DNA from 2 places in the Bacillus basilensis genome. Region 1 is predicted to be linked to the other one. Evidence: a T-box and tRNA genes for the amino acid it is inferred to sense, from the RefSeq annotation. Region 1 holds a T-box; the other holds one or more tRNA genes.
The links. A T-box is a leader RNA that pairs with one kind of tRNA and senses whether it is charged. The one in region 1 lies ahead of ileS (isoleucine--tRNA ligase), so its partner is inferred to be a tRNA-Ile.
Positions count from the first base shown of each region.

Region 2: it has a tRNA-Ile gene. The T-box ahead of ileS (isoleucine--tRNA ligase) is inferred to sense a tRNA for this amino acid. The anticodon was not compared.

Region 1 covers NZ_JBNTQO010000029.1:21,901-29,399, reverse strand. Annotated here, with positions in the region: gene ACQVV1_RS28490 (M36 family metallopeptidase) at 1-1,052, opposite strand, end outside; gene ACQVV1_RS28485 (TetR/AcrR family transcriptional regulator) at 1,330-1,914, shown strand; gene ACQVV1_RS28480 (DUF418 domain-containing protein) at 1,916-3,001, shown strand; gene ileS (isoleucine--tRNA ligase) at 3,053-6,154, opposite strand; T-box leader at 6,208-6,447, opposite strand; gene ACQVV1_RS28470 (bacteriocin-processing peptidase family protein) at 6,540-7,499, opposite strand, start outside.
Region 2 covers NZ_JBNTQO010000002.1:71,301-78,799, reverse strand. Annotated here, with positions in the region: gene ACQVV1_RS03735 (peptidoglycan D,D-transpeptidase FtsI family protein) at 315-2,444, opposite strand; gene ACQVV1_RS03730 (MFS transporter) at 2,554-3,831, opposite strand; gene sodA (superoxide dismutase) at 3,948-4,559, opposite strand; tRNA gene ACQVV1_RS03720 (tRNA-Ile) at 4,781-4,854, opposite strand; gene ACQVV1_RS03715 (DUF1189 domain-containing protein) at 5,096-5,854, shown strand; gene ACQVV1_RS03710 (hypothetical protein) at 5,927-6,292, shown strand; gene ispG (flavodoxin-dependent (E)-4-hydroxy-3-methylbut-2-enyl-diphosphate synthase) at 6,458-7,499, shown strand, end outside.

The sequences.
Region 1 (7,499 bases):
GAATGTCCATATTCATGCGCAATAATGCCAGCATCTTCTGCATCATCGACTCCTCCAGTACCGAAAGTTAAAGCCTTTGTTGATGGTGAATAAAATGAGTTATCAGCTGTTGTTCCATTTACATTTACTTTAATGGAACGATTGTTAATATTTTGAAAACCAAGACTTTGAATATAACGCTGCAATGTATCAATATGATAATACGACATCACATCTTCAAAGCTATCATTTGCACGTGTATAGTTGAATTGTAAGTTTGTAGATTTTGTTCTCGCTTTTGAAGATATCGTTACATACTCTCCAATTAAAAATCCTGTCCCATCTAAACCTTTTAACGTAACAGTTTTTAATTGATTCGTTAGCGCTGTTGAATCTGCATCGTTATTATCTTTTAATCCTGCTAAACTCCCACTTGATACGACAGGGTTAGGTAAAAATACTTTTCCTGTTCCTTCTACTTTTCGGTTTATATCCACCTTTTTAATTAACTTTCCATTTTCCGCATCAATAAATGTTTCCCATGCACCAAATGGATTATTAGAATGGACAACCACTTTATATACTGGACGAGCAATTCCCTCTTCAATAACGTATCCAAATTCTTTATCTGTAGGAGCCCATAAGTTTTGCTCACTTGCTTCTCCAACATACGCCATTGATTTTTGTATTGCATCTTTTTCACTAATTTTTTCCGTTACTTGCTTCACACCTGTAACAGGCTGATAATCAGAAACAGCAAGTACACCCTTTCCCTCTCCGTTTAGAGTTACTGTAATTTGATTTGAAAATACAGGTGCACCATTCACAACTTGTTGGAACCTAACATATGAAGCTACAGGCGTTTCTGTTGTAGAAATATATTGCAAGTCTGAAAGGTCTGGCTTTAATCCGTACTGATTGGCATTCCCTTTTAAATATTCAATAGCTTTTTTCTGTGGCGAATAAGCTTCCACCTTTACTTGTTTCTTTGTCTCTACTGCAGAAACAGTAGAAAGCGTCCCCATTACTAATGGCACAGTCATCGCCATTGCCACCATTTTTTTATTAAACATAGAACCACTCCCCCTAATAAAGTAGCCCAACCTTTTCCCATTACCACTAGGCAATCATTCTTTACAAAATGGATGGATAAAAATTGAATCTACGTTTAATTCTCTATGAACAATTCTATTACCTTTGTATTTATTACAGATGAAACTTTCTCAATAATTGCATGTAAAATGAAATAAATTTTTAAAAGAACCGTATGAAGAACAGACTTGTTTTTACCTAACGGTAGGTTGAAAATAAAAATAATTCATGATATGTTTTATGAAAGGAGGCGTTACAATGAGTAAAAGTGAAGAAACCTTCTCTTCAATTATGGATGTTAGTTACCGATTATTTGCTGAATACGGCATTGCTAAAACAACTTATACGATGATTGCTGAGGAAGTTGGGATTGCAAAACCATCTATATATTATTACTTTAAATCTAAAGATTCTTTAATTGAAGTTATCTTTACTGAATTATGCAAGGCTATGCAGTTTTCTGCGTTTTTCGATACAGAAGCATTTACGAAAGAAAATTTTGTTGAGAAATGTGTTGAAATTGGCTTTAAAATGATAGATGAACAGCTTAACGATCCATATTTTAATCGTGTGTTGCAAGAATATGTATTACTATCTTCAAGAAACGATATGTACAAAGAGCGATTACTAACTGTGCAAACAGAATATTTACAAGGATTTGAATCACTCCTTACAAAAGCAACTGAACTTCAATTAATTGAAAATAAAAACCTAGTTTCAAAAGCTCATATGTTAGCATTAGTGCTTGATAATATCGGGAATTTTATGATGTTACATGTAGATATGAATTATAAACAAATATGGATTGAGGCTGTAAACAGCATTTTTGAAAGAAGGGATTGAAGTGAATACAAAAAAGCGCATTATCGGATTGGATTTTGCTAGAGCTTTGGCGATGTTTGGTATGCTGCTTGTTAATTTTATGGTGATAACAGGTGCAGAAGGAAATGGTCCCCCATTTTTAATAACTTTCATGTCACTTTTTGAAGGTAGAGCTTCTGCCTTATTTGTTATACTTGCTGGAATTGGCATATCTTTAATGACTAGATCATCTGTTGCTAGCAATGAAAAAATAAAAATTTCTAATAGACGAAAAATCATATGGAAACGGGCACTATTCTTATTTATTTTAGGATTACTTTTATACGTAATGGAGTGGACTGGGGATATATTACACTACTACGGTGTTTACCTTTTCGTTGCTGCATTACTCATTACAGTACGAAAAAAAGCATTACTATTGTTATCTATTATTATCCTACTCTTGGCACAATCTCTTCAGCTTACTTTCAATACTTTCGAAGGTTGGGGAGGCCCTACTCCATTTATAAACTATGTAGACTTCTGGACAGTAAACGGTTTTCTTCGCAATCTATTCTTTAATGGTTATCACCCTTTTTTCCCTTGGTTTTCGTTCTTCTTAATCGGTATGATAATTGGCCGACTAGACCTTCATAATAGGAGAATTAGAAAGAGATTACTCTTTCTCGGTATTACAACCACAATATTGACAGAACTTTTATCAGAAGGACTTACCTACTACTTTATTCCATACATCGGCAAAGAGGCAGCTACATTTTTGTTTAATACAGGACCCATTTTACCAAATTTATTATACATTTTATCTGCTACTGGATCAGCCTTTTCTATATTAATAATTTGCCTCTATATCACTGAAAAATTTGAAAATAATTGGTTTGTTACTTCCATTGTACAAACCGGACAATTAACATTAACTCATTATGTAAGTCATGTATTTATCGGGATTGGGACATTAATTCTATTAAATAGAATGGAACATCAAACACTACTTTTTGTTTTATTATTTGCTACTGCATTTTTCATTTTCAGTATTTTGTTTAGCATATTATGGAGAAAGAAATTTTCTAGAGGACCTATCGAATGGATTATGAGGAAATTAGCTAGTTAATTTACCTTCATACAAAAAGGAAGTTGGAATCATTCCAACTTCCTTTTTTCTTTACTGAGCAGCACTTAATTTAATGCGGACTTTTGTCTCACCTAATGAAAGTTCATCGTCTTCATTCGTTAAGTGACCAAATGTAAATTGTTTAACGAGTAAGTTTTCTTCCAACAACTCTTTATGATTCGTTAATGTTTGCTTCAGCTCTTCCTCTGTATCAAGAATAACATCCACTCGTAAATTTACTGGTAAATTCAACTGCTTACGATATTCTTGAACGGCGCGAATAAACTCACGTGCTACTCCTTCTTGTAACAATTCTTCCGTTACATTTGTATCTAACATTACTGTATATTGTCCGTTAGTCGTATTAGAGAAGCCTGATTTTGCAACTTTTTCAACCATTACATCTTCAGCTGTTACAACTACTTCTTCTCCTGAGGCTGCTTCGTAAACTGCTCTTTCTGTAGATACAAAGTTTTGTACCTCGTCTTGTGATAATTGTTTTAGCCAACCATTTACTGCATTTACATTCTTACCGAACTTCGGTCCCGCCGTTTTAAAATTCAGCTTTAATTGATAGGATGTATACTTCGTTTCATCTAGTTCAACGTGGAACGATTTTACATTTAGTTCATCCATAACGATATCACGATAAGATTCCCAATCCATAACATTCTCGTTATGCTCCAGTAATACAAGTTCTGCTAACGGCTGTTTTACTTTTAAAGAATGTTGATTACGGTTACTTCTTCCAAGTTCAACAACTTGTAAAACAGCATCCATTTCCGCTTCTAATTTAGGCTGTAGTAACCTTTCATTTACAACTGGATAATCCTCTAAATGAACGCTACTTCCAGTTAAATTCAAATGAATATCTTCAGCGACAAACGGTGTAAATGGTGCAATTAGTTTACTAATTGTTACAAGCACTTCATGAAGTGTCTCATATGCAGCTGCTTTTTCAGCATTCATACCAGATTCCCAGAAACGATTACGTGATCGTCTTACGTACCAGTTACTTACTTCATCTACAAGCGCCGCGATTTCACGAGCTGCATTCGTAAATTGATAATCATCAAGCGCTGTTCTCACTTTTTTCGTTGTGCTATGCAATCTTGATAATACCCATTCATCTAATTTCGTCCGCTTTACATCATACGTTTCGTTCGGATTATACTCATCTAAATTTGCATATAAAACGTAGAAGCTATACACATTGACTAACGTATCTACAAATTTAGATTTTGCTTCCAGTACTGTTCTTTCAGAAAAACGCTTTGCATTCCACGGAGCACTGTCAACGAGTAGAGCCCATCTTAGAGCATCTGCACCAAACTTCTCTACTAAATCAACTGGATCTAGTGCATTCCCTTTACTTTTAGACATTTTCTGTCCTTCCTCATCTAGAACATGCCCTAGTGATAACACTCGTTTATACGGTACTTTTCCTGTATATAGTGCTGATACAGCTAATAAACTATAAAACCAGCCGCGTGTTTGATCAATTCCTTCTGCAATTACATCTGCTGGAAACTGTTCTTCAAATAACTCTTTATTTTCAAACGGATAATGATATTGCGCAAATGGCATGGAACCACTATCAAACCAAACATCAATTACTTCTGGTGTACGATTCATTGTACTTCCGCATTTTTCACAGCAAACTTGCACTTCATCTACATACGGCTTATGCAATTCTAAATCTTCCGGTGTTTCTTTCGTACTATGCTTTCTTAAATCAGCAATGCTTTTCGGTGCAAATTGATGATTGCAACTTTCACATTCCCAAACATTTAATGGTGTTCCCCAATATCTATTTCGGCTAATATTCCAGTCCACCATGTTTTCTAAAAACTTACCAAAGCGTCCATGTTTCATATGATCTGGATACCAAGTAACAGTATCGTTATTTTGTAAAAATGTTTCCTTAATTGCAGTCGTTCGGATTAACCAACTCTCTCCTGCATAATAAAGAAGCGGTGAATCACAACGCCAGCAATGCGGGTAACTATGTTCATACTTTTCTTTATGGTATAGTAAACCTTCCTTCGCTAAATAACGAACGATATCTACGTCACAATCTTTTACAAATTTACCTTTCAAAAATGGTACTGCTTCTGTATACTCACCTTTCTCATCTACAACATGTAAGAATGACAATCCTTCACTTTGAACGACTCTATAATCGTCTTCCCCATATGCTGGAGCGATATGAACAAGTCCAGTACCACTATCTGCCGTTACGAAATCTGCTCCGATTACACGGTAACCATTTGTAACTTCTTTCATTGGAAACGGTGCTGTATAAGAAGTATTTAATAATTCTTCCCCTTTATGAACAGATAGTACTTCATAGTTTTCTTTTAATACATCTTGTACACGTTCTTTCGCAACAATGTATACATGACCTTCTTGTTTCGCTTTAACGTATTCCATATTTGGATGTACAGCGAGTGCAACATTTGCTGGAAGTGTCCAAGGTGTTGTTGTCCAACCTAGGAAATATTCATTTTCACTACCTTTTACTTTAAACTTAACTGTTGCACTTAAATCTTTTACTGTTTTATACCCTTGTGCAACCTCATGTGAACTTAGTGAAGTTTGACAACTTGGGCAATATGGTGAAACTCTATGCCCTTTATACAATAATCCTTTTTCATGAATCGTCCCTAAAATATGCCATACACTTTCGATATATGGATTCTTTAACGTAACGTATGGATCATCCATATCTACCCAATAACCGATACTTTCAGTGAATTCACGCCACTGCTTCTCGTATGTGAATACACTCTCTTTACACTTCTTAATAAATGGCTCAATTCCATACTCTTCGATTTCATGTCTACCAGAAATACCGAGTTGCTTCTCAACACCTAATTCTACAGGCAAACCGTGTGTATCCCATCCCGCTTTTCTTAATACTTTATAACCAGCCATCGTTTTATATCTTGCTACTACATCTTTAATTGTTCGTCCAAGTGCATGACCTACATGCGGTAGTCCGTTCGCCGTTGGTGGTCCTTCATAAAACACAAAAGATTGTGCGCCTTCTCGATTCTGAATTGATTGCTCAAAAATGCTTTTCTCGTTCCACTGTTTACGAATACGTGTTTCTCTCCCTACAGCTGACTCTTTTACATCTACTTTCTTCATCTACAATCACTCCTTTGAATATTTTAAAGCACACAAAAAACCCGTCCCTATGAAGTAGGGACGGGTTTACCCGCGATACCACCCTAATTCTATTAGCTCTTCACTAATAGCACTTAGCAACGTACTATCATACGTGTTCTTTGTAACGGTAGACATCCGTCCGGGCTTACTCACTTTCAGCCTCGGCTCCTCGGAGATGATTTTCAAATAACGTCTGCACACCGGCTTTCAGCAATATACCGGCTCTCTGGGGAACAGTACACTATTTTACTCTTTCTCGTCTTCAGATTTGTATACTTTGTTAAAAGCTATTCTATTCCATCGGGCAATAAATTGTCAACTAATTCAAAATATATTTTTACTCTTTTTCCCTATTCGTATACAATTACTTTTCAAATTCTCGCAATGCTGCTAAGTTTTCATCATCCTCGATAAGTTCAGCGAAAAATCCTGACTCATCCTCACGAAGTACAATTTCAAGCTCTTCTTTCGCCTCTTCCATTCTGTTTAACTGTGCTAAATAACAAGCACGATCGTATCTTGCTAACAAATCACTCTCATCAATTGTTAATACTTCATTTGTTATTTTTTCTGCCTTTATCGTTTGTCCGGCACCATGATACGAAGATGCTAAAGAAAGAAGAATTGCAGTTTCATTTGGATGGTGTATAGAAGCATTTTTCAATACATGAATTGCCTCTTCAAACCTTTCTTGACTTTGATACATTTCTCCTAAAGTAAGAAACGCTCTACTTACAAACGGCGTTTGCTCCGTTAATTGTAAGGTAATCTTTTCTGCTTTTCTTACTTCCCCTGCTTTAAAGTAGACTTGTGCTTGCAGAAGAAGGGTATCATAATCATCTGGTAACTCTCGAACCATTTGCTTTGTTAATTCCGAAGCATCTCGTAACATATCTTCTTCCTCACACTCTATGAAAAGATTTACAAGTTGCTTCGCTACATCGTAATCCCATTTATGTTCTAACGATGTTTGCAATACATCTCTTGCCTCTTTATACATCGCCACATTCTCGTAAAATAGTGCAAATCGCTGCGCTGCCATACTATTTTTCGAATTTAACTTTAAGGAAATTTCATATAAATCAATGATTGTAGTAATAATCGAAATTTCTTTCGCACGGTTTTTCATACGATAAAAAGCTCTCGTAAATATGGATTTTTTCGGCTGTTCATTTTGTTGACGTTCAATCCATCTTTCTGTAACCGCAGATGCAGCATACATAAATGCCATACTTCTTTCTACTTTTTTCACTTTTAATGTATGAAGAAAATCTCGTATGTTAGACAATTTCTTATGTTGTTCTGTCGCTTTTACATATACATC
Region 2 (7,499 bases), on a different contig from region 1:
AACCGGAAATAACAGGATTACAGATATAAGAATACTGCTAAACTATTAATTCGGTTTTAATTGTTTGTAAAAGTTTTGTAAAGTTCCACAAGAATCAACATGAAGTAAAATTTTAATCCGTAGCCACTGTGCATCTTCATTGATGATTGGTCTATAAAACAGTTATCCTCTAGAGGAGATGCATACGTATCATTTGTGAAGCCTCTTAATTTTTCGATATTATTATATGCTTGTCCACTTTATTAAAACGTATGCATGAACCATAAAAAAAAGCACACTAACTTTTCAGTTAGTGTGCTTTTTTTACAATCTTTTTATTCATCGTCTTGATCTACATTTTTATTTTTATTGTCTTTTTCATCTGTTGAAGCTTCACCATTTTCTTCCTTTTTCAAATCAAAGTACGCGTCCATAATGTCACGACTAATATAACCGTTAATACCTGATTTATCATCTACCCAAGGTACAACAACAGAAAATGCTACTTCAGGATCTTCAAGTGGCGCATAACCTACTAAAGTTAAGTTATATGTCTCTTTACGCTCACCGTTTGCCTTTCTACCAATCTCTTGATCTCCGCCATACACAGTTTGAGCTGTACCTGTTTTACCAGCAGCTTTATATGGTGCACCTGTAAAGTATTTCGCAGCTGTACCACCAGATTCGTTAAATACTTGTCTAAATCCTTCCTGAACACGTTTAATTTGTGATTCAGGCATATCAATACGGTTTAGTACTTTCGGTTCCATTGAATGAACAACTTTTCCAACTTCGTCTGGTTTCACTGAAGGTTGACGAATTTCTTTCACAACTTGCGGCTGCATACGGTAACCACCATTTGCAATTGTTGAAACATATTGTGCTAATTGAAGCGGTGTATACGTATCATACTGTCCAATTGATAAATCTAATAGGAAACCTGGCTGATTTCCTCTACCTGTTTGGCCGGCTGATTCATTCGGTAAATCAATACCTGTTTTCACACCAAGTCCAAACTGTCCGAAATAATAACGCATCGTATCAAATGCTTTTTGTGGTATATCTAACGTACCACCTCTCACATATTGAACACCTGCGATATTCATCGCTGTTTTAAACATATATACGTTAGAAGACATTTTTAATGCTGTCAGATCATTAATATATCCCATCGTCTTCCAAGAAGATTTCTTCGGTGTTCCTTTCAATACGATTGGTTCATCGAGTTGAGAGGAACCTGGTTTAATCGCACCTGTTTGATACCCCGTAAGTACTGTCGCACCTTTTACAGTCGATCCCATCGGATATGAACTTGTCATCGTTCCTAATGCGAAATCTTGTACTTTCGTTTCGCCATTTTCATTCACTAACTGTTTCCCAGCCATAGATAAAACTTCACCATTTTTCGGATTCATCATTACAACGAATGCACGATCTAAAAAAGGTTGTCCGCCTTTATATCTCAATAAATTTTTCGTGATAATTTCTTCTACACGCTTTTGTAATTCCATATCGATTGTTAAGCTCAAGTCATTACCACTTTGCCCTTTTGATACATTAATCGTTTCTAAAATATTACCGTTTTTATCTGTAATATTTTTCACTTCTGCTTTCGTACCGTGCAGGCTATCTTCATATTGCTGCTCAAGATAACTTTTCCCTACGCGGTCATTTCGATTATAATCACGAACAAGATAGTAATCTAAACGCTCTTTCGGTAAGCCTTCATCAGAAGTTGTTACACCACCAAGTACACTTCGGAACAAATCACCATCATATGCATATTTTCGTTCCCAATCGACACTTGTATCTACTCCTGGCAATTCCGCTAACTTTTCACTAATAATCGCATATTCTTCATCTGTTGCATCCTTCTTAATGACTTGTGGTGTCATTGCATATCCGCCGTCCATTTTGCTTTTAATCGCTAATATTTCTAAATCTTTTGCGGATAATTGATTCACTTCTTCTTCTGTCACGCGATTTCGTTGACGCTCATCTAATTCTTTATCGTCAATTTTCTTATCTTTCAACTCTTGACGATCTTTATTCGTAATTTTTTCTTTGGCTTCCTCTTTATGAATAGCAAGCCAATAATCTTTTTTATCGCGATCTGTTAATTTATCTGTCGGTACTTCAATCAAATCTGCTAGCTTCTTCGCTGTTTCTAAACGAGCCTCTGCAGTTGATCCTTTCATTTTTGTAAATGTAATCGTACGAACAGCTGCATTATCTACTACAGGTCGCCCATAACGGTCAAATATTTTTCCACGTGGTACAGGATTACTTATCGTCGAGTTCTCTTTCCTCTCCACTTCATTCTTGTATTCCTCACCGCGAACAATTTGTACATATCCAAGTCTTACAATAACCGCGGAGAACATTAAAAACACGCAGAAAAACAGCACGTTTAACCGAAAAGGAACGTGAGTCTTTTTCTTTTGTTGTTTCTGCTTCTTGCTCATACAAACCCCCTCTACCAACAGCTATGTAATGTGAAAGGGACACCCTCGTACAGGTGTCCTCACTGCTGTCTTACATCTTTTTCTATTCTAGCATAAAACAAACCAGAAGTTAACCTTCTGGTTCAGTTTGGTTCTGCGTGGTTCCTTGCGCTACAACACTTGTTTTCCCCGCATTTCCCTTATCATATTTGACATTTTTAACTGCAAAATAAATAAGAAAATGTCCAGCACCTAAAATACATAGTAAAAAAGGTAAACTCTTTTCAGGCGGAAAGAATAATACAGCACATAAAAAACTTAATACTGAACACATTCTTCCAGCATTTAACCATAATTCTCGGACAACTACATACTCTACACGCCACTCTCTCGCATTTTTCGCTCTACCAATTACATCATATGTCATCGATCCATACGGAACGAGTAAAATAGGGTATGCAATCGCAATGCATGCTGCATAAATAAGTAATTTTGTGTATGTAACATTAAATATAACTAAAAATACAACCGCATATAAAATAATGCCTCCAAGTAAAATTGCTTTTTTTCGCCACTCTTTCTTTAACATACGAGCGACTAGGTAGTAACATACAAATGATACAGCAGAATTTACCAAGCTATATTTTCCTAATGCGAGCTCACTATCGGTTGCTAAGTACACGTATACTGAAATAACAAAAATAAATGTTCCCTCTCTCAATCCTTGGAAAAAATGAGCACGTGTAATTCTTCCCCAATTTTTATCAATTCGTCGCTCTTTCAAAACTTGCTTGATCTCATAGCTACCTTCACATTCTCTCTTAGATAAAAAAAAGCTTAAAACAACAGCGATTGCAAATAGCACTAATGAAAGAAAGAATATGACCGTATAGCCACTCCATTTTTCCATACGTGAAATTGTGTATCCAGCTGCTATCGGTCCAATCATGCCAGAGAAGGATGTAAGAAGTCCAAGAAACCCGTTAAAGAAATCTCTTGTTTCTGGTTCTGTAATCTCAAATGTTAATAAGTTAAACGCGAGCCAGTAAAAACCATATCCAACTCCTAAAAGAGCCCCCATTAATAAAATATAGTGAGAAGCGCTTTTTCCCGCTACTAAAACAACGATAAAAAAAATCGCTAACGTTCCTACGCCTATTCTTAACAAGATTGAGCGATCAATACGCTTCGCTAATTTCCCACCTATAAGAAATGTGAGAGGCTGTAATACAACGCTGGCCAAATTATACAAGCCAAGATTCACATAATTTTGTGTTTGTTTCCATAAATAAATGTTAACAAACGTATTCGATAAAGAAATTGCGAGCGTGTATAAACCTCCAATAAGGAGCAATAACACTAAATCCCGATTCACTTCAACGTCACCAATTATATGTTTCCACTTCATACACAACTCTCCTTTACTTCATGTTCTAGTCTTCCAAAGACAAGCCCAATTATGTAAAAGGAAAGCATAGAAAAAAGCTAGGAGCACTCTCCTAGCTTTTTCTATCGTTATTACAATTATTTTGCTTCTTGGTAACGTTTTTCAGCAGCGTTCCAATCTACAACGTTCCAGAATGCACCGATGTAGTCTGGACGACGGTTTTGGTAATTTAAGTAGTAAGCATGTTCCCAAACATCTAAACCGATAACTGGAGTTTTACCTTCAGTTAGAGGAGAATCTTGGTTTGGCGTGCTTGTTACTTCTAACTCACCATTATTTACTACTAACCAAGCCCAACCAGAACCGAAGCGAGTTGCGCCAGCTTTTGCGAATTCTTCTTTGAAAGCATCGAAGCTACCGAATTTCGCTTCAATTGCAGTTGCAAGTTCACCTACTGGTTGTCCGCCGCCGTTTGGAGATAAGATTGTCCAGAAGAATGTGTGGTTAGCATGTCCACCACCATTGTTACGTACTGCTGTACGGATTGCTTCTGGTACTTCGTCTAAGTTTGCAACTAATTCTTCTACGCTTTTGTCAGCTAATTCTGCATGACCTTCTAAAGCAGCGTTTAAGTTTGTGATGTACGTGTTATGGTGTTTAGTATGATGGATGTTCATTGTTTCTTTGTCAAAGTGAGGCTCTAAAGCATCATACGCATAAGGTAAATTTGGTAATTCGTGTTTTGCCATTGTTATATTCCTCCCAGTTTATGTATTGCCACTTAAGTGACATACAACTTCATTCTACCCTAATTGCCATAGGGTGCAAACAAATAAATCACATTGTCTTGCTATCATTAAAGTAGCAAAATTCCCACTTCTTTTCAATTAAAATGCTCATATATTTCATAAAAAAAGCTCCCTTCTACAAGGAAGCTTCCTGCTGACATAATAAACATGTGAAATGGATATGGACCCTGTAGGACTCGAACCTACGACCGGACGGTTATGAGCCGTCTGCTCTAACCAGCTGAGCTAAGGGTCCACAATTATGTATGTAACAATACTTCAAATAAAGGAATTCCTATCGGATATATCCTTTAAGAAATGTAAGATAAATTTACCATATAGAAAAGAAAAGTGTCAATTGTATTTTTCTCATTTAAAAGAAGAAAATTAATAAAAGAAATTTAGTTATCTCCACTATATGTAAATATAATATATCTTGAGATTCCCTAGATTCCTACGTTACAATGATTTTATACATACATAAAGGAAGTGAATCTATGTCCATATTTACCCAATTAGCCAAAAGCGTATATTCGCCTAAAGATATGGCGCTATTCCGTTTTCAAAAAATCGGAAAAACCATTTTGTATATTATGCTACTTTGTCTAATCACTACTATCCCAAGAACATTCTTTTATGGTAGCTTTATCCAAGATAGTGTTACCATGGTAAATCAAGCAATTGAAAAAGATTTACCTGATTTTAAAATCGAAAATGGTGAACTAAAAGCTGATATTGAACAACCTATTCAAAAAGAAGAGGGAGATGCTCTTTTCGTATTTGATCCAAATACAACAGATATCGAAAAATATCAAAATAAAACTGGTTTATTTATTTTAAAAGATAAAGTAGTTTCTATAGGAAATGGTCAAACCCAAACATACTCCTATAATGATTTATTAGGGACATCTCTTGAGAAAAAGGATTTGCAAGATTTCATTTCTGTATTCGATAGTATTTATCCAATTTTACTAGCCGTTATCGGCGTGTTAGTATACCTATTCCAATTGTTTATTACTTTCTTAGGAATTACTTTACTTGCGTTTATAGGTTCTGCTATGAGTGGTCAACGTAAATTATCTTATAAGCAAGTATGGACGTTAACTGCTTACAGCTACACAATTCCAACAATCTTCTTTATGATTATGGATTTATTCAAAATCGTTGTACCTGGTTCAACATTCATTTATATCGCAGTTGTTTTAATTGTTCTATACTTAACGATTAAAGAAGTTCCAAAACCGAAAGAAAAATAAGACCGAAAAAAATGCCTAAATAGGCATTTTTTTTTTGGACAAGCATATATTCCTAGCAAAGGAGTGAAGAATATGAAGAGATTAGGTATATTCTTATTCGTGCTTGTTCTTGGTTATATATTTTATTACGATATAAAAATCGGCACTTTACCGATGTTAAGTTCATATAAAAAAACAAATGCAGCCCAAACGATAAAACAAGAAAATACAGATACAAAACAAAATAAAGAGAACAAAGCAGAAAAAGAAACAAATGTAACTTATAAAACAATTGAAGTTAAAACAGGTGAAACAGTTCTTTCTATCACCGAACAAATTAACAAGAAAAAAATCCCTTCTATTGAAAAGGTAATTGATGACTTTAAAGAACTAAACAAAAGTACATCTGCTACAAAAATACAAATTGGAAAGTCTTATAAATTCCCTTTATATCAATAAGCAATCACTTAATCCTTGTCAATTACATAAAGGCGCTGATACAATAGTAAAAGTGAAACCGAGCACTTCCGGTTTCTGTAGCCCTGTATCACGTATACTATCATTGATATAAGGGACTAAATAAGAAACTTCTTTTATAAGGAGAGCGATCTATTCGTGAATGAAATGACTCATCGTACAAAAACACGTCCAGTTAAAGTCGGTAATTTAACAATTGGCGGTAATAATGAATTAATTATACAAAGTATGACAACAACAAAAACACATGATGTTGAAGCAACAGTTGCTGAAATTAAACGTTTAGAAGAAGCTGGCTGTCAAGTCGTGCGTGTTGCTGTTCCAGACGAACGCGCAGCAAATGCTATTGCTGATATTAAAAAACAAATCAACATTCCACTTGTTGCTGATATTCATTTTGATTATCGCCTTGCTTTAAAAGCAATTGAAGGCGGCATTGATAAAGTACGTATCAATCCAGGTAACATTGGTCGTCGCCATAAAGTAGAAGCTGTTGTAAATGCAGCAAAAGAACGCGGTATTCCAATCCGTATCGGTGTAAACGCAGGTTCATTAGAGCGTCACATTTTAGAAAAATACGGATACCCAACTGCAGATGGTATGGTTGAGAGCGCCTTACATCATATTAAAATTTTAGAGGACTTAGATTTCCACGATATTATCGTATCTATGAAAGCCTCTGATGTTAACTTAGCAATTGAAGCATACGAAAAAGCTGCACGTGCTTTTGATTATCCATTACATTTAGGTATTACAGAATCTGGAACTTTATTTGCTGGAACTGTAAAAAGTGCCGCTGGTCTTGGAGCAATCTTAAATAAGGGTATCGGAAATACATTACGTATTTCATTAAGTGCTGACCCAGTTGAAGAAGTAAAAGTTGCGCGTGAACTATTAAAGTCATTCGGCCTTGCATCTAATGCAGCAACACTTATTTCTTGTCCAACTTGTGGTCGTATTGAAATTGATTTAATTAGCATTGCCAACGAGGTGGAAGAATACATCTCTACACTGCAAGTACCAATTAAAGTTGCAGTACTTGGCTGCGCTGTAAATGGTCCTGGTGAAGCTCGTGAAGCTGATATCGGTATTGCTGGCGCACGCGGAGAAGGTCTATTATTCCGCAAAGGGCAAGTTGTTCGTAAAGTACCAGAAGAAATAATGGTAGAAGAACTGAAAAAAGAAATCG